3 regions of the Bacillus sp. DTU_2020_1000418_1_SI_GHA_SEK_038 genome follow, and region 3 is predicted to be linked to each of the others. Evidence: riboswitches for the same ligand, from Rfam matches in the RefSeq annotation. Region 3 holds a riboswitch; each other region holds the start of a gene.
What was found. A riboswitch is a leader RNA that binds a small molecule or an ion and turns the genes downstream of it on or off. The one in region 3 is predicted to bind S-adenosylmethionine.

Region 1: it holds a riboswitch for S-adenosylmethionine, as region 3 does, so the genes downstream of both, RRV45_RS20060 (homoserine dehydrogenase) here and RRV45_RS05820 (MetQ/NlpA family ABC transporter substrate-binding protein) in region 3, are expected to answer to the same signal.
Region 2: it holds a riboswitch for S-adenosylmethionine, as region 3 does, so the genes downstream of both, RRV45_RS18555 (O-acetylhomoserine aminocarboxypropyltransferase/cysteine synthase family protein) here and RRV45_RS05820 (MetQ/NlpA family ABC transporter substrate-binding protein) in region 3, are expected to answer to the same signal.

What each region holds. Positions count from the first base shown of each region.
Region 1 covers NZ_CP135435.1:4,030,531-4,038,803, forward strand. Annotated here, with positions in the region: gene brnQ (branched-chain amino acid transport system II carrier protein) at 1-428, shown strand, start outside; gene RRV45_RS20055 (hypothetical protein) at 942-1,193, opposite strand; SAM riboswitch class I at 1,335-1,440, shown strand; gene RRV45_RS20060 (homoserine dehydrogenase) at 1,578-2,783, shown strand; gene RRV45_RS22145 (methyl-accepting chemotaxis protein) at 3,657-4,607, opposite strand; partial or broken gene RRV45_RS22150 (cache domain-containing protein) at 4,605-5,651, opposite strand; gene RRV45_RS20070 (hypothetical protein) at 6,149-6,307, opposite strand; gene RRV45_RS20075 (hypothetical protein) at 6,406-6,630, shown strand; gene RRV45_RS20080 (hypothetical protein) at 6,646-6,930, opposite strand; gene RRV45_RS20085 (hypothetical protein) at 6,949-7,368, opposite strand; gene RRV45_RS20090 (hypothetical protein) at 7,844-8,101, shown strand.
Region 2 covers NZ_CP135435.1:3,706,124-3,714,396, reverse strand. Annotated here, with positions in the region: gene RRV45_RS18580 (arsenate reductase family protein) at 1-306, shown strand, start outside; gene gcvH (glycine cleavage system protein GcvH) at 396-779, shown strand; gene RRV45_RS18570 (toprim domain-containing protein) at 1,064-1,420, shown strand; gene RRV45_RS18565 (thioredoxin family protein) at 1,427-1,735, shown strand; gene RRV45_RS18560 (SCP2 sterol-binding domain-containing protein) at 2,006-2,335, shown strand; SAM riboswitch class I at 2,428-2,527, shown strand; gene RRV45_RS18555 (O-acetylhomoserine aminocarboxypropyltransferase/cysteine synthase family protein) at 2,645-3,961, shown strand; SAM riboswitch class I at 4,106-4,211, shown strand; gene RRV45_RS18550 (methionine ABC transporter ATP-binding protein) at 4,338-5,369, shown strand; gene RRV45_RS18545 (methionine ABC transporter permease) at 5,362-6,030, shown strand; gene RRV45_RS18540 (MetQ/NlpA family ABC transporter substrate-binding protein) at 6,043-6,906, shown strand; gene RRV45_RS18535 (hypothetical protein) at 7,154-7,348, shown strand; gene sufC (Fe-S cluster assembly ATPase SufC) at 7,677-8,273, shown strand, end outside.
Region 3 covers NZ_CP135435.1:1,167,481-1,175,753, reverse strand. Annotated here, with positions in the region: gene RRV45_RS05830 (methionine ABC transporter permease) at 1-42, opposite strand, end outside; gene RRV45_RS05825 (methionine ABC transporter ATP-binding protein) at 47-1,060, opposite strand; gene RRV45_RS05820 (MetQ/NlpA family ABC transporter substrate-binding protein) at 1,095-1,901, opposite strand; SAM riboswitch class I at 1,999-2,107, opposite strand; gene RRV45_RS05815 (bZIP transcription factor) at 2,335-3,342, opposite strand; gene RRV45_RS05810 (YlbE family protein) at 3,546-4,820, opposite strand; gene fdrA (acyl-CoA synthetase FdrA) at 4,884-6,629, opposite strand; gene allD (ureidoglycolate dehydrogenase) at 6,755-7,804, opposite strand; gene allD (ureidoglycolate dehydrogenase) at 7,847-8,273, opposite strand, start outside.

The DNA of each region.
Region 1 (8,273 bases), 1.6 Mb from region 3:
TTTCCGAATATTTCGAAAGAATTGTTCCTTCTATTTCTTATAAAAAGTGGCTAATTCTCTTTTCCATTTTAAGCTTAATCATTACAAACTTTGGTCTCAACAAAATTTTGACAATGGCATCACCTATTTTACTATTACTCTATCCTTTAGCCATTGCTTTAATCGTTTTAATCTTTACAAATAATTTGTTTAAAGGTCATCAATCCGTTTATATTGGAACAATGATCGGCGTTGGGTTTGTTGCCATTCTTGATGCTCTAAAGGATGGCATTATTGCACCGGAAGCTATTAACAATATCTTCGGATTCATCCCCTTATTTGAAAATGGCGCCGGCTGGATTATCACAGGCCTTATCGGATTTGTAATCGGCTTGATTGTAGCTAAATCGAGGAAAGAAACTGACGCGATGATTGAGATGGCTAGTTAGGACCTCATTTATTTTTATCGATAGAGTACCTCCTTCTGTTATGAAGGGGGTTTTCTTATCGACAGGAACATGAAATATACTATTGGTGACGAGTGGGATGATCGCATTTTTATAGGCTCTTGCAGCATTATCAACTATCAAGCTTAGATTTTTATATGGTCATCCAAAACGATAAGTGAAACATGACTGTGAAATAAGATTATTCGAGAGGTGATAGACACGTAGAGATTATGAGGATTTTCATAGCTGGTGTTGATGCTTAAAACCTTTTATATAGCAAGTTCTCCTATCCTTTGAAAAAGAATAGTACACTTTATATTTATCGACTAGAATCCTATAGTTTCCTTGCCATTCGGGCTCATTCGCTGGCGTAGACTCCATAATCGAAAGTATTTTATTTTGAATATTAATCAACAATCTTTTTTTATAATCTTTTGTCTCAATAGAACTAAAATAGGGGCTATTTATTCGAGCGAAGCTGCTCCTTGCTTCTGCTGTCCATTTCAATTCCACTTAAATATCACCCTTCTCAATTGCTTCCAATAACTCATCTGAGGAATAAAGTCTCCCATTCAATATATCTTTATCTGCTCTTTCAAGCATATCTTTTAGCTCAATGTCTGTTTCAATATCCGATAAAATCGTATCTTCTTTTAATCTTTGTATAACAAAAACTTCCCCTTCAACATCTATTACTGCTTTCGACTTTTTATTTAGTATTTTTTTTATGATTACAGCTTCAATACCCTCAATTTTTTTTGCCATTGAAATCCCTCCTTTTATTAACCTATTATACACGGAAAAAAAAGATATTCTACAAATCATATTCGATTGCCAAACCAATTAAAGTATTGACGTTGCTCCATTTAATCTATATGATTATAAATAATTTCATAATTGCTAATCTTCTTATCAAGAGAGGTGGAGGGACTGACCCTGCGAAGCCTCGGCAACCAGCATTCGCATGCACGGTGCCAATTTCAGAGGAATGATCACATTCCGAAGATGAGAAGGTGGAACGGATTTTGTAATTTCATTCTTGCTCCCCTTCTGTCTTTATATGCAGAGGGGGTTTTTTATTTTTTCACCTGTGGGGTTGCCCGCTCACCAGTTAACAAATCGAAAAACAATAACAGGAGGAATGAATACATGTCAGCCATTCATATTGCATTATTAGGATACGGCACTGTTGGGAAGGGTGTCTATCAGACCGTAAAATCACATCAGAAGAAGCTCCAAGCCCTTTTTGGAAAAGAAGTGAAGATTGTTGGAATTCTTGTGAAAAATATTAATAAACACACTAATCCGGATGAAGATGTTCTTTTAACAGACGATTTCGAAAAAATCATTACACTAGAGCAGCTTGATGTTGTGATTGATGCCATTGTTGGAAAAGAGCCATGCTTTTCCTACTTGCAGCAGGCGATTAAACGGGGCTGTCATGTCATTACGGCGAACAAGGAAATGTTTGCCCATCATGGCGGGCAATTAAAACATTTAGCAAGTGAATATGGTGTTTCACTCGGCTTTGAAGCAACGGTCGCTGGCGGGATTCCTGTGATCCAAACACTAAAGCAATTGCTAAATGTCAACAACATCGAAAAAGTCCAGGGTATTCTTAACGGCACATCTAATTTTATTTTGACAAAGATGAGAGAAGAAAACTTACCATTTGCATCAGCATTGAAGCTGGCTCAGGAAAAAGGCTATGCCGAAGCGGATCCGACAAATGATGTAGACGGCTATGACGCCTTCTACAAAGCGGTGATCTTAAGTGAGCTTGCATTTGGGGAGGCGCCGAACTGGGATGAGTCGATCAGAGAGGGAATTCGGGGAATCACACCCGAACAAATTGAAGTTTTTTCATCATTAGGCTTTCGGTTTAAGCATGTCGCTTCGATTGAACGGACTGCTAGTGGAATTCTATGCACCGTAAAGCCTGTGCTTGTGAATGAACAGCATCCCTTTTACCATGTGGAAGGTGTCCAAAATGCTGTTTCCATTAATGGGGATATTGTTGGGAATATTAGCCTACAAGGCCCGGGAGCAGGAATGCTTCCAACAGCAAGCGCGATGATCGAGGACTTGGCACATATTCATACAAAAAGCGTAACTCGGCCATATACCGAACAAAACCTAGAAGGAAATGAGGCTTCTACTCTTTCTTTTTGGGCAATCGGTGGGGATGTAAATGCCACGACTCTGCCAACCCCTATACAAGTGATTGAAAGAATTCATCCGAACGTGCTAATCGTCCGGGCACCAGAGGAGACCATGTATGCTATTCATTTGCCGAATGTACATGTCTATCAAATTCTGGGAGAGGTGGCGTTTAGGGAAGTGGTTTTGAGTTAGCAATAGATGAATTTTGAATGAAAAACAGGAGGAAAAAAGTTTATTCATTTCCTCCTTAAATTTTTTCTTGTTTAGTGAGATGAAATAACACTTTGACAGAGGAGTTGAAAGTTTGTCAGCCAATCACAGCAGGTTGTTGGGAATGGAAGCCAAGTACGAACATACATATTAATCAAACGTTTTAATTAAAGTGCCTACAGCCCTTGTGCGGCAAGCGTTTGAGGCTGTTTAATCAAGCGTTTGATTAACACCCTTCCCCAGGATTTTGGGAATGGGAAACCAATACGAACATACATATTAATCAAACGTCTAATTAAAGTGCCTACAGCCCTTGTGCGGCAAGCGTTTTCGGCTGTTTAATCAATCGTTTGATTAAGAACATTTTTATCTTTATAAAATAAGAGACTACTCAAAGGAAGTAGTTTCGATTATATAGGGAAAAATTAATAAACATATAGAATAGATACAAGTTTGTAAAATAATAATTGAAGACTTTGTATTTGTGTAGTGAGAGAAATTAATGCGGACATTGTGAATCCGTTATTTTCATTAAATGGCGCTAATTGAAGGGCTAAGCGGACACCGAGTGCGTTATTTACGAAAAAACATAAGGAAACCGGTGCTTTTTTAGCGAATAACGGAACCTATGTCCTCAAGCATACAGTATTAGCCCCTTTTACCGCATATAACGGAACTGCTGTCCGCCAAGCTCAGATAGACAAGGAGATTTATTTCAGGTGCCTTATTTTTATTCGATGTTAATGCTAAAAAAATAAGGCCAAATCAGTATCCGATTTGGCCATCTAATTAGTATGCGATTTACAAAGTTCCCCAACAAAATCTTTTCAAAGAGTGACTATCCCTGTACCCTACCTACTCCAGCTTAAATTTAGCCACTGCCTTTTGAAGCTCGTCACTCAGTTCTGTCAATTGTTCTGCTGATTCGGCTACGGACTGAATGGCTGTGACCTGCTCGTCCGTTGAGGCACTGACTTCTTCACAGGCGGCCGCTGATTGCTCAGCCATCGCAGCCATTGAATGAATACTGTTTAGAACGTCCGCTTTCCCTACGGCAATATGGTCCATTTCATCATGAACTTGGAAAATCGACTGCCTTAATTTCTCGACAATTTCCGAAATAGAATGGAAGCTTGACTCTGTTGTGTTGACGGCATCTGCCTGCTGGGAGAAGTTTTCCTTCGTTTTGTTCATGGATTCAACAGCAAGAAGTGCTCCACTCTGGATGGTTGTAATCGTCTGTTTCACTTCATCTGTTGCCACTACCGATTGTTCAGCTAGCTTTCTAACCTCCTCAGCAACAACAGCAAATCCCTTGCCATGTTCACCCGCTCGTGCGGCTTCAATGCTAGCATTTAATGCAAGCAGGTTTGTTTGAGAGCTAATGTCGGTAATCGTTTTAATCACGAGCTCAATTTGTTGAATTTTTTCCTCAAGATCATGAATGACTTCTTCCATTGAATCAAGGTATTTATGTGATTCAGTAAATGAACCCTTTAAATGATTTACTTGGTGAATACCCGACTGATTCATTTCATCCGCTTTTTCTGCTAGATTAGTCATGTCTGTGGCATGTGCACTAATTTCATTAATTTTATTACTTAAATGTTCGGATAATTGATTAGCCGCCTCCGCCTCTTGTGCCGCAGTTGTGGCACCCTTGGCTACTTCAGTAATGGCCGCCGCAATTTCCTCACTGGATGCATTCGTTTCCTCTGATATGGCACTTAAGCTTTCGGCCGATTCCTTCACATTATTCACTGAGTAGTTCACGAACATTAATACCGATTTCATGTTGCCTAACATATGATTGAACTGCGAACTTAATTCACCAATCTCATCATTTGTCGTAACGGCTGCTGATACGGTTAAATCCCCATTAGCCATTCGATTGACAGCTTGTTTTAAAGAAATAATTGGCTTCGTAATTCTTGACGCCACAAAGTATGTAACAGCGCTAGCAATCAACAAAGCGACTAACGAGATAATAAAAATATTCATTCTAATCTGTTTTGCACTTACTAACAGATCATCGTATGTAAAGGCGGCTCCTATTTTCCAAGATGTACTTGGAATTGTATTATAAACTAACAGCTTGTTTTCACCTTCATCACTATATGAAGAAACACCAGCAGCTTCGTTGTACATCTTTTTAATATAAGGCTGGTCCATTAAGTTTTCACCTTGTTTTTCCGGGTGGACAATGGCTACGCCCTCCTTAGAAAAAACAAATGAATATCCGTTATAGCCAATTTTAGCCTCTTCAACTATTTTTGTAATAGCTGTCAATTTCATATCTAGGCCAATCACGCCAACAATGCCGCCACCTTTTTCAATGGCATAGGATGACGTGACTACAAGCTCCTTCGTAGCTGAATCAATATATGGCTCACTCCAAACGGCTTGACCCGGATTTTCTACCGCGAGTTTATACCAGCCCTTTGAGGTCGGATCAAAATCATCCCCTAAATCAGCCTTAGGCATAATCTGCAAGTCTTTCTTTGGAGTTGCTACGTAAATAGAAGTTACATCTTTATATTTATCTAAAAAGTTATGTAAATTTCTGTCTAATTCATTTTCAGCATCTATTTTTTCCGCTGTTCCGGACAGTTCCATATAATCCTCCACTTCCCTTGAATCAGCCACAAATTTCATGCCCAATTCATGTTGGCTCATAGCCAGTTGAAGGGAGTGTGCCATTTCGGCAACAATACTATTTGTTTGCTCAACTACACTTTTTTCTATTGAACTTTTTGTTTGATGATCAACAAAAACACTAACAGCCAACACTGTCAAAGCTAAAAGAATGACAAAAAGAGCAATCAACTTCCCCTTTATAGATTTAAACATAACTACTGACTCCCCCTGATATAATAAATTTTACCTTTTACACTTTACCACATAAAACCCACTTTACTTTTAATTAAGATAGTTAACATTTTTCAAAAAATTGATAAGGGATGCGTCCGGTGGATTGGAGATTGGGTGAAAAAACTATAGAGGGATTAGAAGTAATTTCGATAGTAGGGAGAAAACTTTAAAAACAATAAATTACAGTAATGCGGACATTAGGACCGTTATTTTCATTAAATGTCCCTAATTTGGGGGCTAAGCGGACACGGAGTACGTTATTTATGAAAAACACTTAAAAATCACAGCTATTTTACAAAATAGCGGATTCTATGACCGCAAACATAAGGAATTAGCCCGTTTTATCACAAATAGCGGCACTGGTGTCCGCCAGGCCTGATCTCAGTGGATTGAACTTTGTCCAACAGCCCTTTCTTTAACCAATAAGGTCAAGGAATCAAACCAACCTTGACCTATCAATTCACAAGCTCCTTTTATTAACCAAGCGGATACCTCAGCATCGGTTTTGAATCTTTCTTTTGAATTTCTACATTTTGAGGACGTCTAGGAAAGGATCCCTTCCCTTCGTCAGGGCCTGTTATGGTATTTCGCACGTCAAGCTGATTCCCTGTTACCTCAATTGGTCTTTCATCCATTCGGAATTCCTCCTTAGTTGTGTTACTGCATTTTTAGTATTCCATTGGCAACAGGAATTAGTACATGGATTGAAAAGGAGATTATCTTGAAGAAATGAATGTGGACATCAGGTTCGTTATTTTCATTAAATGCCCCAATTTCAGGGGCTAAGCGGACACAGAATGCGCTATTTACGAAAAAACACAAAGAAATCACTGCTTTTTTACAAAATAGCGTCACCTATGTCCGCAAACATAAGGAATTAACCCATTTTGTCACATATAACGGCGCTGGTGTCCGCCAGGTTCGGATAGATAAGATTAGAAATCGCGGCTTTCTGTAACGAAGGCGTCTTCTCCTAATTTAAATCTTTTCCCATTGAATTTTTGCTATTTCTAGTTTGATTCAACCTCTGAACACTAGGCCAAATCCCAACAAGGAAAAAGCACACTCCCGCCAAAAATGAAGCAAATATCCAGAAATTCATCCCAAAGCCAATTAATTGGTGTGCCCCTTCAAAATAAGTAACCTCTGGCGTATTGATGTACGAAGACATAATAGCAGCCGTTATATGTTTCGAAGCGTACAAAAACGCGGCAATAGCTATGAAAAAGCAGCCTACAGCCGCAAAAGGCTTGTTCATGATTTCACCTCTTTTTCTCTATTTATATAGCTCTTTATAGGCAATCACCTTTAATGCCAGGATTTCTTCGTCTGTTAATTTCCCCTGAATCTCCTGAAGGATTTCTTCTTTTGAAATGGTCCCTTCTTGCACTTGTACTCGAATATCATTCAGTTCAGAGATGCCAACTTTTTTAATGAGAACCTTTGTAGCCTCTTGTTTTGTCGTAAAAGGCAATTTGCTGCTGTCAGCCGTTTCAGCCTCTTCTATGAAGGACTTTAAATCAGGATCACTTTCAATTGTCTTCTTAATCTCCTCTATTTCCCCACTGTTCTCAAGCTCAGAGGAAATAGTCGACACGAGTTCATCCGAAGCCACTTTAGTACCAAAATGATAAACACCATAGCCTATGGCCCCTAGCAAAATAACCGTTATCATTAAAAATTTTAAAAATCTCATTTTCTTACACTCCTTTTGGGGGAAGATACCCCTCACTTTAGTGGGCACCATTTATAATACTAAACAAAAGTCACTTTGCTTTGAAAGTGACTTTTGTTCCCATTATACGTTATATTAGGTAAAATCGGCGAAAAAGTGATGTGCCTAACCACTTTCAGTTAATCCGCTCCGCCTTCCCCGAAATGATACTTTTTATAGGAAACCTCGTCATTGAACCTTTCATAATTACCATTTGAGACGCCTCCTTATCAAAACGCGTTCAATTATCATAAACTATTTCCTTTTACCACCGAAATGCAATATTAAGTTTTAGCTTACAAAATCACCTTTTTACCCATTTTCGTTATTTCTCGAATATCCCTCTTTGTTATTATGGTAATAGCGAAACAGAATTTGAAAAATGGACTGCAAAACGTACGAAATAACATGTAATATCTCAAAAATATCATTTATTAAAACAATCACTGGAGAGTCAATGATGAGTAAAAAAAGAAAAACCAAACACAAGAAAAGGAAGCAAACAGAGGACTTTGGAACCTGTTCATTTTACTGCAAACCTTGCAATTACACATTTGAGATCGCGTGGCAAACGATATGGGACATACAAGAAATGACCCATGGCTATGTGGGCTTCCATACGACCGATACGTATATTTCCTGTCCGAAGTGTGAAAGAATAATCGATGAGAATGATGAAGTGGATCCTTTTAATGATGACCCTTTATTTAAGTAGTCCTCACCTGCTGTCTTTTTTTAATTAGCGATGGCACACATTCGTTAGAACAAACGTAATAGCAGAGCCTGTCTAGAAAATAAGATTTTGGGCAGGTTTAGATTAATTGATTAGAACCTGTCCAGTAAACTAGCTTTTTTGGACAGGTTTTGATGAATCCCCAAAAAACTAG
Region 2 (8,273 bases), 1.9 Mb from region 3:
AAGTGGTTAGATGATCACCAATTACCCTATGAGGCTGTACATATTGCTGATAATCCTCCTTCCCGCAGCGATCTTGAGGACCTTTACCAAAAGAGCGGTTTGGACATAAAAAAATTCTTTAACACGAGCGGCATGAAATACCGTGAACTCGGTTTAAAGGATAAGGTCAAAACTTTGTCTGATGATGAGTTGCTTGATTTGCTGGCTACCGATGGAATGCTTATTAAGCGTCCAATTCTTTCTGATGGCCAAAAGGTTACCGTTGGTTTTAAGGAAGAGGATTATGAAAAAGCATGGCTTGTTTAAAAAAGGATTGAAAAACGTCCTTGTTTTTGTCATGATGAAGGAAGAGATCGATTTTACGATCAATTAAGAATAATAATGGAGGGGTTAAAATGAACACACCAAAAGAATTACGTTATTCAGAAGAGCATGAGTGGGTAAAAACAGAAGGCGAGCAAGTACGTATTGGAATTACTGACTTTGCTCAATCAGAGCTTGGAGATATCGTTTTCGTTGAGCTTCCAGAAGTTGGAGACGAAGTAACTGCGGACGAGCCTTTCGGAAGCGTAGAGTCTGTTAAAACAGTATCTGAGCTTTACTCACCAGTAAGCGGAAAGGTTGTCGCTGTAAATGAAGATTTAAGCGATAATCCTGAGTTCGTAAACGAATCTCCATACGAAAAAGCATGGATGATTGTTGTTGAGCTTTCAAATACTAGCGAACTTGATAACTTAATGACAGCTGAACAATATGAAGAAATGGTTAAAGAAGACTAATTAATATTTAGTTTGCATTTAGACAGTTTACATAGGTCTGTTTGCATAGAAATGAGAGGGGTTTCCGTATTATGGAAGCTCTCTTTTCATTTTTAGCTCTGTAAATAATAACCCGTTGAGTATAAAAAGCATAAAGACATGTGCCAAACTCATAATAAATATAAAAAGCAGGAGTCCAACACCAACATCAAGAATATTGAATATGGTATGGTATATAAAACCTCCTTGTTAAGGAGATTTATTAGCCCTATGGGTAAAACTACAACTCAGCTCAGGTGATTATAATGGATGAGGCGGTAACGGAAAAGGTTATTATTGTAGAGGGTACGACAGATAAAAGAAAGGTACAGGCGATAGTAAGTGAGCCTGTTGAGATTATTTGCACGAACGGAACGATCGGCGTCACAAAACTGGATGAATTGATCGATATGCTTTATGATAAAGATGTTTTTATATTGGTTGATGCAGATGCAGCAGGAGAAAAGCTTCGGAAACAATTTAAACGAGAATTTCCCGAGGCTGAGCACCTTTATATCGATCGTATGTATCGCGAAGTTGCTACGGCTCCAGAACATCATTTGGCCACCGTGTTATTATCTGCCAATATAGACGTATACACAGAGTTTTTGGATAAAGGATGAGAATCATTGCAAGAACTTTCGCGGGAGGAAATTGAACAGCTTTTCAATAAAAATAAATCAGGCTTCCTATATCTGTACACCCCATTATGCGGAACGTGTCAGCTAGCGAGTAAAATGCTTTCGGTAATAGAAGAACTTATGCCCGAACAGCCAATTGGGAAAGCCGATTTAAATTATTTGTCTGCTTTTTCCGAGGTGCTTGGGATAGAAAGTGTGCCTTGCCTCATTATCGTAAAAGATGGAAATATCCAAGAAAAAATATACGCTTTCCACTCAGTTCCCTACCTACTAGATAAAATGAAAAGTTTCCTTTAAAATGTCAGGTTAATAACACCTGGCATTTTATTATTTAGTTTTTCATAAACCATAATAAGACAAAAAAAGAAGTATCCACCATAAAAACGGTTTAATATATGAAAATAAAAGTTGTATTTCTCGGGAAATGAAAGACAATGCTGAAAATAGTCGAGGCATTGTCTTTTTTTTGCTTTTATCTTGTCGAACAGTAATAAGAGGGATGTCCTTGCTTATGTTGAATGTAGATACTGAAGAAAAATAATCTGTTCGTTTTTAGAGGTGAAGGAAATGGAAAATATGGCAGTTGTTTTTATTGAAGAAGTTAAGAGTAAGTCGCATTTACAGACATTGCTGGCAGACTCCTCTTTTTCAATTTGTATAAAATCCGGAGATTTAGAGATTCCATTAATATTTCGGGAAGGCCATATTTCCATTAATTCTGACGATCAGAAACAACAATTTGATGCAATCATTTCAGGATCTAAAGAAAGTATTCATGCCATTTTAACGGGAAGAGAAAAGTTGAGAGAGGCGATAAGGTGGAAGAAGGTATCCGTTGACTCGACATTCCGTAGGCTATTACTGTTAGAATCTCTTTTCTTTCTCTGTAAAAAATAATTATTTAAATCTGAAATTTCTAAAATATACCTTGACTGCATAAAATCTATATGATAGTATCACTTTAATAACTTGATCATTACAATTAAATATTCTTATCAAGAGAGGTGGAGGGACTGGCCCTACGAAGCCCGGCAACCGGTATTTACGCGGTGCCAATTCCAGCAGAGCATTTGCTCTGATAGATAAGAAGAGATGATATCAACCCTCTTCTTGCGAAGAGGGTTTTTTAAATTCTTCTTTTAAGCAAAAGGAATCAGCAAATCAAAAAAATGCAAACTATTGCAGATTAAAAAGGAGAGAAGAAACATGTCAGAAAAACAAAAAAACTATCGATTTGAAACATTAGGTGTACATGGGGGATTACAGCCGGATCCTGTAACAGGAGCAAGAGCTGTGCCAATTTACCAAAACAATGCTTACCAATTTAAAGACACGGAACATGCAGCTAATTTATTTGGCTTGAAGGAATCTGGGTACATTTATACTCGTATTCACAACCCAACTACTACAGTCTTTGAAGAAAGAGTTGCCCTGTTAGAAGGGGGAGTTGGTGCCTTAGCGGTTGCTAGCGGAATGGCCGCCATTACACTAGCGATTCTGAATATTGCTGAATCTGGGGATGAAATTGTTTCAGCCTCTAACCTATACGGGGGAACTTATAATCTGTTTGCTGTGACATTGCCGAAATACGGCATTAAAGTGAAATTTGTAGATCCCGAAGATCCTGAAAACTTCCGAAATGCCATTACGGAAAAAACGAAGGCTGTCTTTGCTGAAACGATTGGAAACCCAAGCTTAAAGGTGTTAGATATCGAAAAGGTAGCGGAAATCTCACATGAGAATGGGGTTCCACTAATTATTGATAATACATTCGCGACTCCATATTTATGCAGACCGATAGAATACGGAGCAGATATTGTCGTCCACTCCGCTACAAAATGGCTGCTGGGAAATGGAACAACAACTGGAGGAATCATTGTAGACGGCGGAAAGTTCGATTGGAATTCTCCTAAGTTCCCTGGATTCACTCAGCCAGACCCAAGCTACAATAACCTTGTGTATAGTGAGGCATTAGGTGCGGTTGCCTATATTATTAAAGCTAGAGTTCAACTTCTTAGAGACTTTGGTCCTGCATTAAGCCCGCAAAATGCCTTCCAATTTACACTTGGACTTGAAACACTTCATGTGCGGATGAAGGAGCATATTGCCAATACTAAGAAAGTAGTAGAGTACTTAGAAGCTCATCCAGCTATTAATTGGGTCCTGTATCCTGGAAGTGACAATCATCCGGATAAAGTATTAGCGGATAAGTATTTGCCGAAGGGCGCAGGTTCTGTAGTCGTATTTGGAATCGAAGGCGGAAGAGAAGCAGGAGCGGCTTTCATTAATAATCTTGAGCTGTGGGCACATGTTGCAAACGTTGGCGATGCGAAAAGCTTAGTTATTCACCCGGCAAGTACAACGCATCAGCAGCTTGATACAGAAGGGCTGAAGGCTGCAGGTGTTCCTGAGGATCTAGTTCGTCTATCAATCGGAATTGAAAATGCTGAGGACCTTATTGAAGATTTAGAGCAAGCAATTGAGGCAGCAACAGGGATTGCCTCGCTATTAGTAAAAGAATAATTAATTAAGGTTTTTTCATGAGTAAAAAGATATATAATTCCAAATTTTTACCGTTGACGCTATCTTTATCCCATGATACGATATCAATCGTGAATATAAGAATGCTTAATTAAAGTAAAGTGTTAATTGAATATAGATGTAATGCTCTTATCAAGAGAGGTGGAGGGATGTGCCCGATGAAACCCGGCAACCGTCATTTTATGAAATGGTGCCAATTCACACAAAGCAGATTTGCTTTGGAAGATGAGGGGAAGGATAAATTCATTATGCCTTTCTGCTCATAACAGAAAGGCATTTTTCTTTTTTATAGCATTACTATTTCTCTTTATTCATCTATTATGATATTGTAAATGGGATTTAGAGAGGGTGAGCAATTATGATCTCAATCAAAAATGTACAAAAGATATATGCTTCTAAGCAGGGTCAAGTCACCGCAGTAGACAACGTTAATTTAGAAGTTAACGAGGGAGAAATCTTTGGTGTTATTGGCTATAGCGGTGCTGGGAAAAGTACATTAATCCGCATGCTAAATGGACTTGAAATACCATCAAGCGGAAATGTTGTTGTAGCTAATAATGAAGTTTCACATATAAAAGGCAAGAACTTAAGGAAAGCTAGACAGGATATCAGTATGATATTCCAGCATTTCAACCTGCTTTGGTCTAGAACTGTTCGGCAAAATATTGCATTTCCACTTGAAATTGCGGGTGTTGCCAAAGAGGAACGATTAAAACGTGTGGATGAACTCATTAAGCTTGTTGGTCTCGATGGAAGAGAGGATGCTTATCCCTCTCAGCTGAGCGGAGGGCAAAAACAGCGTGTCGGAATTGCCAGAGCATTGGCAAACAACCCGAAAGTGTTGTTATGTGACGAAGCCACATCTGCATTAGATCCAGAAACAACTAATTCCATCCTAGAATTATTAGTGGATATTAATGAGCGTCTAGGTTTAACGATTGTGCTCATCACACATGAAATGCAGGTTATCCGTAAAATCTGTCATCGCGTGGCTGTAATGGAAGAGGGAAGAATTGTCGAGCTGGGACCAGTTATCGATGTGTTCAAAAATCCGCAGCAGCAAATTACAAAGCGCTTCGTTCATCAAATAACAGAGTCTGATCCAGATGAAACGAAGGAAACGATTGAACAAATTACTCAATTATATCCACACGGGCAAATTGTCCAATTAAGCTTTGTTGGTAAGTCCGTTGAGCAGCCGTTAATAACGAATCTAATTCGTGATTTTAATATAACCGTTAATATTCTTCACGGGAAAATATCACAAACGCAAAACGGTTCTTATGGAACACTTTTTATCCATTTAGATGGGGAGAAGCCTGAAATTTTAAAAGCAATTGATTTCATCAAGGCCAAGCAGGTCGGGGTGGAGGTGATTTCGAATGCTTAGTGAATGGTTTCCGAATGTTAAATGGGATAAGATGTGGGAAGCAACTGTAGAAACATTATATATGACGAGCATTTCGGTCATTGCTACTTTCATTCTTGGCATTATTCTAGGTCTATTACTTTTTCTAACTTCGAAGGGCAATATTTGGGAGAATAATTTTATTAATAAAATTATCAGTGCTATTGTTAACATTTTTAGATCCATTCCCTTCCTAATCTTAATTGTGCTATTAATTCCATTTACTATTTTCTTAATTGGGTCGATGATAGGTGAAAATGCGGCACTACCTGCACTAATCATTGGGGCAGCGCCATTTTATGCAAGAATGGTAGAAATTGGGTTAAGGGAAATTGATAAAGGTGTTATTGAAGCAGCCAAATCAATGGGTGCCAAAACAAGCACAATTATCTTTAAGGTCCTATTACCAGAATCGATGCCTGCACTCGTTTCAGGGATTACCGTTACGGCAATTGCTTTAGTAGGTTATACCGCGATGGCTGGTGTTATCGGTGCTGGCGGTCTTGGGAACTTGGCTTATCTGGAAGGTTTCCAAAGAACGAGAAATGACGTAACGCTTATGGCAACAATCATTATTTTGATCATTGTATTTATCATCCAATTTATTGGTGATTTAATAACAAATAAATTAGACAAACGATAAGGGGAGATTAAAATGAAAAAAACATGGTTATCACTTTTACTAACATTTGCTTTAGTACTTGTGCTTGCTGCATGTGGTACAAAAAATGAAGAAAAAGACAGCGGCAATGCAAGTGATGCAGGGAAAGACGAGAAAACAGAAGAAGTAAAAACATTAAAAGTTGGAGCTTCCAATGTTCCGCATGCTGAAATTCTTGAAGAAGCAAAGCCTCTTTTAAAAGAAAAAGGGTTTGATTTAGAAATTATCCCATTCCAGGATTATGTTCTACCTAACAAAGCTTTAGAATCAAAAGAAATTGATGCAAACTACTTCCAGCATATTCCGTATCTTGAGCTGCAAATTAAAGAAAATAACTATGATTTTGTTAATGCAGGCGGAGTTCATATTGAGCCAATGGGTGTTTATTCTAAAAAATATAAAGATCTAAGTGAACTTCCTGAAAATGCACATATTATTATTAGTAACTCAGTAGCTGACCACGGCCGTGTCCTTGCTATTCTTGAAGCTGAAGGTCTTTTAAAGTTAAAAGAAGGCGTTGATAAATCTGCAGCTACAATCGAAGACATTGTTGAAAATCCAAAGAATGTTCAATTTGATACAGATTATGAGCCTTCATTATTACCGCAAATTTTCAACAACAATGAAGGTGATGCTGTTGTCATTAACTCAAACTTCGCGATTGACGCAGGCTTAAATCCATTAGAGGATTCAATTGCTATCGAAGGCAGTGAGTCCCCATATGTAAATATTATTACTGTACGTAATGGTGATGAAAATACTGATGCTATTAAAGCTCTTTTAGAAGTCCTTCACTCTGAGGATATTAAAAACTTTATTCTTGAGAAATATGAGGGTGCAGTTGTTCCTGCATTCTAATAATAAATGTAATTGGAAAAAACTCGCTGATAGGCGAGTTTTTTTATTGCTTATTTTTGAAAAAATGAACGGATAATAAAATTAAAGCGTATGACCACAATATTTTAAGTATGAAAAGGATGTAAGCGTTTTAATCGCCGCCTATCAACTATTTTCGATAAAAATTTCTTGATTTTGCCTTTTGTATTTCGGGAAATATCGGTGTAAAATCTTAACGTGAATTATAAATCCGTGAAAGATGAAAGGATTGGTTTTTATTAACCAGCTGCATTTAAATTATACGAGCTGTATGGAGAAAGCAATGCGCGGTGCCCATGGAGTCGGATATGCATTGTATAGCCAAAAACACGATGTAAGACTGAAGGTTGAAAAAAAGCGTCAGGAAGAATATGTAAAGAGTCAGCGCATGCTCGCAGATTTTGAAAGAAAGATTCATTCTTAGATTAAAACATATATTAATGAAGAAAAGGGGGGTCAGTATTTGTTGCTGATCCTCTTTTTTTACAAATAAGTGCGAAAAAGCATGGCAATTTCATTTGTACATGAACATAATGGTTAAGGGTAACATTAATAAGTGGAATCGAAAAATAGTAGTTCTTTCACCTTAAAAAATAGTATTAGGTTTACACCATCTAGAGAGTGTTAACTGATTGAAAGAGTTGCTAATACTTTTCATTTGTTATAAGATTGTAATGAGAATAAAATGAGAATAGAGGGTTGCGGCACTTTGCCGTAAGATAAAATCTTCTTTTATTGATGGAGGTATTGTAATGGCAGGTTCTAAATTAACAATTAATGATCTTCATGTTGAGATTGAAGGCAAAGAAATATTAAAAGGGGTAAACCTTGAAATTAAGGGCGGAGAAATCCACGCTGTCATGGGACCTAACGGAACGGGTAAATCTACACTTTCCTCTGCAATTATGGGTCATCCAAAATATGAAGTAACAAAAGGAAGCGTTACTTTAGATGATGAAGATGTTCTTGAAATGGAAGTAGATGAGCGTGCACGTGCAGGCCTATTCTTAGCTATGCAATATCCTAGTGAGATTAATGGTGTGACGAATGCAGACTTTTTACGTTCAGCTATTAATAGCCGTCAAGAAGAGGGAAATGAAATTTCTTTAATGAAGTTCATTCGTAAAATGGACAGCCAAATGGAATTCCTTGAAATGGATCCGGATATGGCACAGCGTTATTTAAATGAAGGATTCTCTGGCGGAGAAAAGAAACGTAATGAAATTCTTCAGCTTATGATGCTAGAGCCTAAGATTGCTATCTTAGACGAAATCGATTCAGGTCTTGATATTGACGCATTAAAGGTTGTTTCTAATGGAATCAATAAAATGCGTGGAGAAGATTTCGGC
Region 3 (8,273 bases):
TTTCCAGACAATCGGAAACCATTTATCAATAAATTCAGACATAATATTATCCCTCCAATTCCTCGATGCCTACACCATGGTTTTGTAAATACGTCAATGAATCATCCACATCATGCTGTTCACCAATGAGATGGACAACAATATTGCCGACAATACCGTTTTTCAATTCTAGAATATTCGCTGTTAAAATATTGGGCTGAACTTTAAATTGCTGACTTACTTTAGCCAGAAGCGGTTGCCCTGTACTTTCTCCGACAAAAGTGAGTCGGGAAACCTTGCCGGTTACATTAAGCTGGCTAATTAATGAAGGTGACAGCTTCCGCTGACTGATTGTATTTAAGAACTTTTTCGTAGTCTGCTGCTGAGGCTTTGTAAATAAATCAATTGTCGAGCCTTGTTCAACAACTTCACCATTTTCCATTACAGATACATGGTCACAGATTTTTTGGATAACATTCATTTCATGTGTAATCAGCAAAATAGTAATCCCTAGTTCTTGATTAATTTTTAAAAGTAAATCCAAAATGGAATCCGTTGTCTCAGGATCAAGGGCACTTGTTGCTTCATCACTTAGTAATACCTCGGGCTCCTGTGCAAGTGCACGTGCAATCGCGACCCTTTGCTTTTGCCCGCCGGAAAGTTGGCTTGGAAACGATTGATGTTTATCAGCCAGTCCAACAATATCTAAATATTTAATCACACGTTCATTTGTTTCCGTCTTGCTGTAACCTAATAATTTAAGGGGGATGGCGATATTATCATAAACGGTAGCTGTTTTTAAGAGGTTGAATCCCTGGAAAATCATGCCGATTCTTTTTCGGACATCGCGTAATTGGTTGAGCGGCAAAGAAGTAGCTTCTTTGCCGCCTATAAATACTTTTCCGCTAGTAGGTTTCTCCAATAAATTTACACAGCGTATCAATGTGCTCTTACCAGCACCGCTATAGCCGATCACCCCATGAATTTCACCTTTTTTCACATGAAGATTCACATCTTTAACTGCTTTGACAATCCCTTTTTTCGACTCAAAGGATTTTGAAACGTGTTCTAATAAAATCATGGGGACTTTTCCTTTCTATGCTTTCTTTACCTAATTAAAAACCAGGTATGATTGATCCGCGGAATTCTTCTTCAATGAACTTTTTCACCTTATCGTTTTGGTAAGCCTCTACCAATTTTTTAACAACAGGATCGTTTTCGTTTTCCGCTCTAACTACAATATAGTTCACATATGGAGAGTTTGTTGATTCTAAAATAAATGCATCTTCTTTCGGATAAAGACCCGCAGCGATTGCAAAATTTGTATTAATGGCTGCAGCATCGACTTCGCTTAATTGTTTTGGAATTTGTGCTGCGTCAAGCTCAATGAACTCAAGATTCTTTGGATTTTCCACTACATCATGAATAGAGGCTGTTTCTTCTTTTCCTTCTTCAAGCTTAATGTAGCCATTTTCTTGTAAGATGAAGAGTGCACGTGATCCATTTGTCGGATCGTTTGGCAAACCGAACTTTGCTCCGTCTGGCAGGTCATCAAAGCTTTTATATGTTTCAGAGTATATGCCCATTGGATTAAGAATCGTTTTCCCAACTGGGACTAAATCAGTTCCATGGTCATCATTAAATTTTTCAAGAAAAGGTTTATGCTGATAGCTGTTCACATCTAAGTCGCCTTCATCTAACGCTGTATTTGGAAGCACGTAGTCAGTAAAAGGTTTAATTTCCAGCTCAAGTCCGTCTTCTGCAGCCACTTCTTTAACAACTTCTAATATTTGAGCATGCGGACCGTCCGTTGCTCCAATGACTAGCTTCTTATCGTTCAGTTCGCCGCCGCTTTCTTTACTGCATGCGGCAATAAATAATGTCATTCCAAATAATGCTAAAAACAATCCAAGCTTCTTCATTTCGAGGTTCCCCCTGTGTAGTTATATTGGAAGAAGAAAATATTAAAAAGCCTCTCTATCAAAAAAGAGAGGCTTCTGTATTTATACATAAAATCCTCTCTTATCTTCCAAAACAATAAATGTTTTGCAGGATTTAGCACCAATCTATTTACATAGACGGTTGCCGAGCTTCATCGGGCCAGTCCCTCAGCTACTCTTGATAAGAGATAAACTATTTAATTTTTCAATTTCCTTAAGTACAAACTTTACCCTCATTTATTCATATTGTCAATAACATTTAGAAAAATGACTAATTTAGACCTCAGTTATCGCTGTTTTTTTCCATTAATTGAATTAAAAAGTATTTATGTTCTTTTAATTCTTGTAAACTTTTCAAATAATAGGGTTTCTGACAGAGTTCGAGTTAACCTATCCAAATTCCCCTATAAATTAATTATTTCTTTCCATTAAGAATATCTTCCAATCTTTGAAGCTTTTCCTCGATATCTGGGTGAATTCGATTCTCTTCTTCTATAATCAAATCGGTGATTTCATTGGCTTTGAATACATCATGAATGTCCCGTAATTGATTCATTTGCTCTGATGTTGGAGGATTTATTTCCATTTGGTTTAGCAAATGAACTGCGCTCTCTAATGAAACTTGTAGTTCAGGATTCAACAGCCCAACAGTTTTAAACAACCATTGTGCTCTTCTAAGGTCAACAAGGATTGGGTCATAAACAGCTGCTCGATCCTTTAATTCCTGTAGATTGTTCTCGCTAGCTCCTAGTGCTTTCACCGCTTTATCGGTAAAAGCCTGTTCCATTAATTCGTATGCGTCCTTGAATAAGGCGTAGGAGGCAGGTGGATTGTATTGCTGATTGATATTTTCTTTTTTATAAAAAGTTTCTTTAACAAATCCCTTCGCATCCCCATCGTATGTAAATTTATGAATATAAATATCAGAATGCCAAGTCTCTAACATGACAATACCTGGTTTTCCATCGAAGGTTGTCGTACTCATTTCAATTGACCCTAATTGAACAAAATTATCAAAAAGAGGATAGGTTTTCTCACCATCTTTCACTGCCAATAACCATGTCTGTCCATCATCCCATGCAAACAAATCATTTTCCATTTTCTCTGCATTCACATATAGTTCAATTATTTCGTCCTCTCCATCCTGATCAATATCAAGAGTAGTTTCCTTATAAAGTGAACGTGGATATTCTACAATATCCTTCGCAAGAATAACTGAGAAATCATTACCTTTCATTTCCTCTAGCTCTTTCCTTTGTTCCTCCACCATACTTTGCAACGCTTCATTTTCCAATGAAAGCTGCTCTACTTGCTTCATTAATTCAGCAAATTCTTTGGCCTCGTCTGCATTTGCTTGATTAGTGCAACCAGATAGTATTCCGGCGACTACAAAAAGTACTACACTTGATAAAAATCTTTTCATTCCCAATCCCCTCCTCCTCATTTTAATTAAACGCCACTTTTTTTAACATTGTGTCTTCAAAAACAGCGTATGTTAAAACAGCTTTAATAACAGTATACGATTATTTATAACAAAAATGGAAAATCTTTAAAGATTTTCCAACAACAAAAGCCCCTATATGCTTTTAACATACAGGGGCTTACTTAAACAGAAGATATTAATAATTATTGAGGGTCAATTAACCCAAGTTTAACTGCATAAGCATCGATTGCTTTTTCGAAGCAAGCTAATGGAGCACGAACGGTACCAGCACCGATTTGTCCAACTCCAGCTTCTTTATGAGCAATACCAGTGTTGATAACCGGCTCGATTCCAGTTTCAACAACTTTTCTTGCGTCAATTCCTAGGCAAGAGCCTTTGAAATCCCAAGTTGGGATAGAGAAGTTAGAATTATGATCAATACAAATTTCCATCATATCGTTACTTGTGGTAACTGCATCGTCCATACCGCCTGCACCAACGAAGCGAGTAACACCAGGAGCAGCGATCATAGCCATACCGCCAACACCGAATGTTTCAGTGATCGCACTGTCACCCATATCAGGGCAAGCCATATCTTGATCATATCCTGTAAAGAATAGGCCTTGTGGTGTATTAACAGGTGCTGTAAACCATTGATCACCCATACCCGCAATACGGATTCCGAATTCATATCCATTACGGCACATTGCTGTTACAACTGTACCATGCTGAATTTCTCTTGCTGTATCCATAACTGCTTTACTTGTTGCCATCGCAATATTTAAGAAGAATTGGTCTGTATCAGCTAAGAATTGGATTACATCAAGCTTATCTTTTTCATCTGCATCTGATTGTAGAATGTATGGAGCGATGTCCTTTAAGAAAATAAGTGAACCAGCGATATTACGTTGATGGAACTCATCACCCATCGTAATTGCTTTTGCAATCGCTACGTTTACGTTTAACCCATCGCCTTTTACTTTAAGTGCTTTTGAAATAACAGGTCCTAGTACATCTCTGAACCATCCAAGACGGTTAATTACTTCCTCAGAATATGCACCGAAACGTAGAACTGCACCAATTCCTTCATTCATTGTACAATATGCTTGATTGCCGCCGTCACGATTTTCTACAACTAAAACCGGCATACTTCCAGATGTGATACCACCCATTGGACCAACCGCATTAACGTGGTGACAAGGAATGAATTCTATTTCTCCATTTTTAAGCATCGCAAATGCTTCATCAGCGTTTGATGCCCAGCCTTCAAAAATGGCCGCTCCTACACAAGATCCTTGCATTGGGCTTGTCATGTTTTCCCATTTAATTGGTGGTCCTGCATGAAGTAATACTTTTCCATTTAACTCTTGAATAACAGATTTAGCAGGAACCACATCTGTTAAAAATGGTGCGCTTGATACTACTTTATCGATAACTGCTCGGTTTGCTTCATCAATTGTTTTATATTGTCCGTACATTATGCTTTCCTCCTGAAAATTCATTAGTCGTGTAAATCGGTTTCTCTAGATATATTCCTTAGATTAGCGAAGTACACTTAAGATTTTACGCATTCTTGGATTTCCGCCTGCAACTGGACGCCAGTCAAATTGAACAACTCTTCCACCGTTTGCGGTAATTGCATCTGTAAATTTCTTTAATCCAACGTTAACTACATTTGGTTTTTCTGTTAATAATTTTTGGATTGCCTCTGAAACCGCAATATTAGCATTCGCAGCATCTTTAGCAGAAACTACTTCTTTTTGTACTTCTTCAATTTGGATATCAAGCATTGCTAAAGCAGTTAAAACTGCTTGGTTATTGCTATCACGTAAGATAACGCCAGCTTGTTCTAGTTTTGCTTTTTGATCATCGATATCTTGTGGGTCTTGATCTGTACCACAAACAGTTCCAACAAAGTAAATGTTTCTGCCATTTTCTTTTGCAGCGTTCTGAATTTTTTGGATGCCAGGAATAAGAGCTCCCGCCATATCTTCATGAGAACCATATCCAAGTACAACATCAAATAAAATAATGGCTGTTGATTCATCTTGTGCTGCTTTTTGGAAGAATTGGATTCTTGTATCTGGGTCAATCATTGGATGCGGTTTACCTTGTGTATAAATATCATCACCAAGGTCAATTACTTCAAATCCATTAGCATTTAAAAGATAACCGTCTTCATGATGATCTGTTGTTCCAAGGTTAAGTCCTCTGCTGATAAGTGTAGCTGCTTCATATCCAAGCGTACCGCCAGAATATAAACCTTTAATTGTTTTTTGTTCATACTTTAAGTTTACTGCAGGTACTTCAGCTTGAAGCGTATTGTAATTTGGTTTGATTGCATTACCTTTTGCAAGATCAACAGCGATAGCTGCTGTTTCTTCAAGTGTATTTGCATAATAAACATTTCCTTCATGGTTATGTGGCTCTTCACCAAGGAAAATCGCAACAACTGGCTTAGAAATGCTTTGAAGTAATTGAACAACTTCATCACGAACTTCTTTTGCAGGTGGTTTTGAAATCAATGTGATGACTTCTGTTTGGCTATGTTGTGCTAAAGCCTTAATACCATCTAACATTGTAATTGCGCCAATTTTATCATTGAGGTCACGGCCTCCAGTACCGATTGCATGGCTAACACCGCTGCCTAAACGGTCAATTTCTGTAATAACTTCTTGAATACCTGTTCCAGAAGCTCCAATTACACCAATTTTTCCTGTTTTCACAACGTTTGCAAATGCAAGCGGAACACCAGAAACAACTGCAGTACCACAGTCAGGACCCATAACAAGAAGACCTTTTTCATGTGCTTTTTCTTTAATGCGACGCTCATCTTCAATTGTTACATTGTCACTGAAAATTAAAACGTGCATATCTCTATCAAGTGCTTTTTCTGCTTCTTCAGCAGCATATTGACCTGGTGTAGAGATGATTGCAAGATTCGCACCTGGTAATGCTTGCGTAGCTTTATCCCATGAACGTACAGTTTCAAAAGCTTCCTTGCTGTTGCTGATTGCTTGGTTGCTTAAATAGTTATCTACTTCATCAAGAACTTCTTGAATCTTTTCTTCTGAATCAGTGTCAACAACGATACACATATCATTGGATGCTGCCCCTTCAAGCTCTTCCGTGAAAAGACCAGCAGTCTTGAAAATATCTTTGTTAGCAGGAGTCCCCATCATAATTTGGACTTTGTTAACGCCTTCCATTGTTGAGATTTTATTCGTAAGAAGCATTAGGTTAACTGAATCCTGATATGAATTCTGTTTGACGATAGTATAAAGCATGTTTTCATGCACCTCTTTTTATTTTTTTCTTACTTTTCGAAAGTGTTTTTGAATTCAAACATTTTCTTTCCATAGAAGAAGGGTGGCAACTTTCGGAGACCACCCTTCATTTTTCTAACTCTTTTTTATTTTGCAAAAGGGCTTTTATTGTCGAACGCATTGTTGTGAACAACATCTGAAGTCAAATACTCATAAATATGATCCACAATTTCAATGCCGTTCTCTTCATATTTCTTTTCCCTTTCAGCACTTCTTTGCCCAGGGTAAGAAACTTGATCAAAGCCAGGGGCCGGCTTGATGTTATTGAGGTCTTTCATTGTTGTTGCAATATCCTCTTGGAAGCCTTTAATTCCTGTAAAGAACTCAGGATTGATAACAATATGAAGCTGTCCTAGATTACGATACTCAGTGAGATCATGGTACATGGAAGAAACTTTATTTCCAAACGGAAGGCCAAGTAAGATACCTGATAAAACATCAACCATCATCATGAGCCCGTATCCCTTTGGACCAGCAATCGGAACTAACGCATTTACTTTAAAAGGATCCGTTGTCGGTTCCCCATTGCTGTCAACAGCCCATGTATCAGGAATGGATTCATTTTTCGATCTTGCATGAAGGATTTTCCCCCAAGCCTGTACAGTTGTCGCCATATCAAAAGTAATGTGCTCTCCGTCCTTGCCTGGTGCAGCAAAAGCAATTGGGTTTGTACCGTAATAAGGCTCTGATCCACCAAAAGGAACAACCATCGGGTCGGATTGACAAACTGAAATTCCAACTAGATTTTCATTTGCAGCCTGTTGAACAAAGTAAGAAAGTGCACCGCTATGGCCGATTCTACTTACACCTACCACAGCAACTCCATTTTCCTTTGCCATTTTAATCGCTTCATCCATTGCAAGCTTTGCTGCCACATGGCCTACTCCATTATCTCCATCGAAAATCGCTGTACATGGACCCGTTTTTTCAAACTTGAAATTTGGATTATTATTTAGTCCGCCTTTAGCAATTCTTTCAGCATAATATTCCACTCTCATCGCGCCGTGAGAGTGAACACCTCTTGCATCTGCATGTACAAGTACATCTGCAACTCCGCTAGCATGATCTTCTGTTAATCCAGCCTTATTAAGCTTTGTAGCAATTAAATCGTGCAATTGCTCTTTTGATAATCTCATTCCCTCTCACCCCTTAAAATTCATCGTTACCTGTTTATTTTATTACTTAGCAAATGGGTCTTTGTGATCGTATTGATTGTTATGAATCACATCAGAACGTAAATACTCATAAATGTCATCAACAATTTCAATGCCATTTTCCTTATATTCAGCTATTACAACGTCATTATTTTGCCCAGGGTATAAAACTTTTGAAAAGCCTGGAGCAGGTTTAATCTGATTCAAGTCATCCATCGATTGCGAAATGTCTTTCTTGAAACCACCTAGACCACCGAAAAATTCAGGGTTAATGACAATATGCAGCTGACCTAATTTACGGTATTCAGTTAAATCTTCGTACATGGAAGAAACTTTATTTCCAAACGGAAGTCCGAGTAAAATACCAGATAAAACATCAACCATCATCATAAGCCCGTATCCTTTTGGTCCAGCAATTGGCAATAGTGCGTTCACATTAAAAGGATCAGTC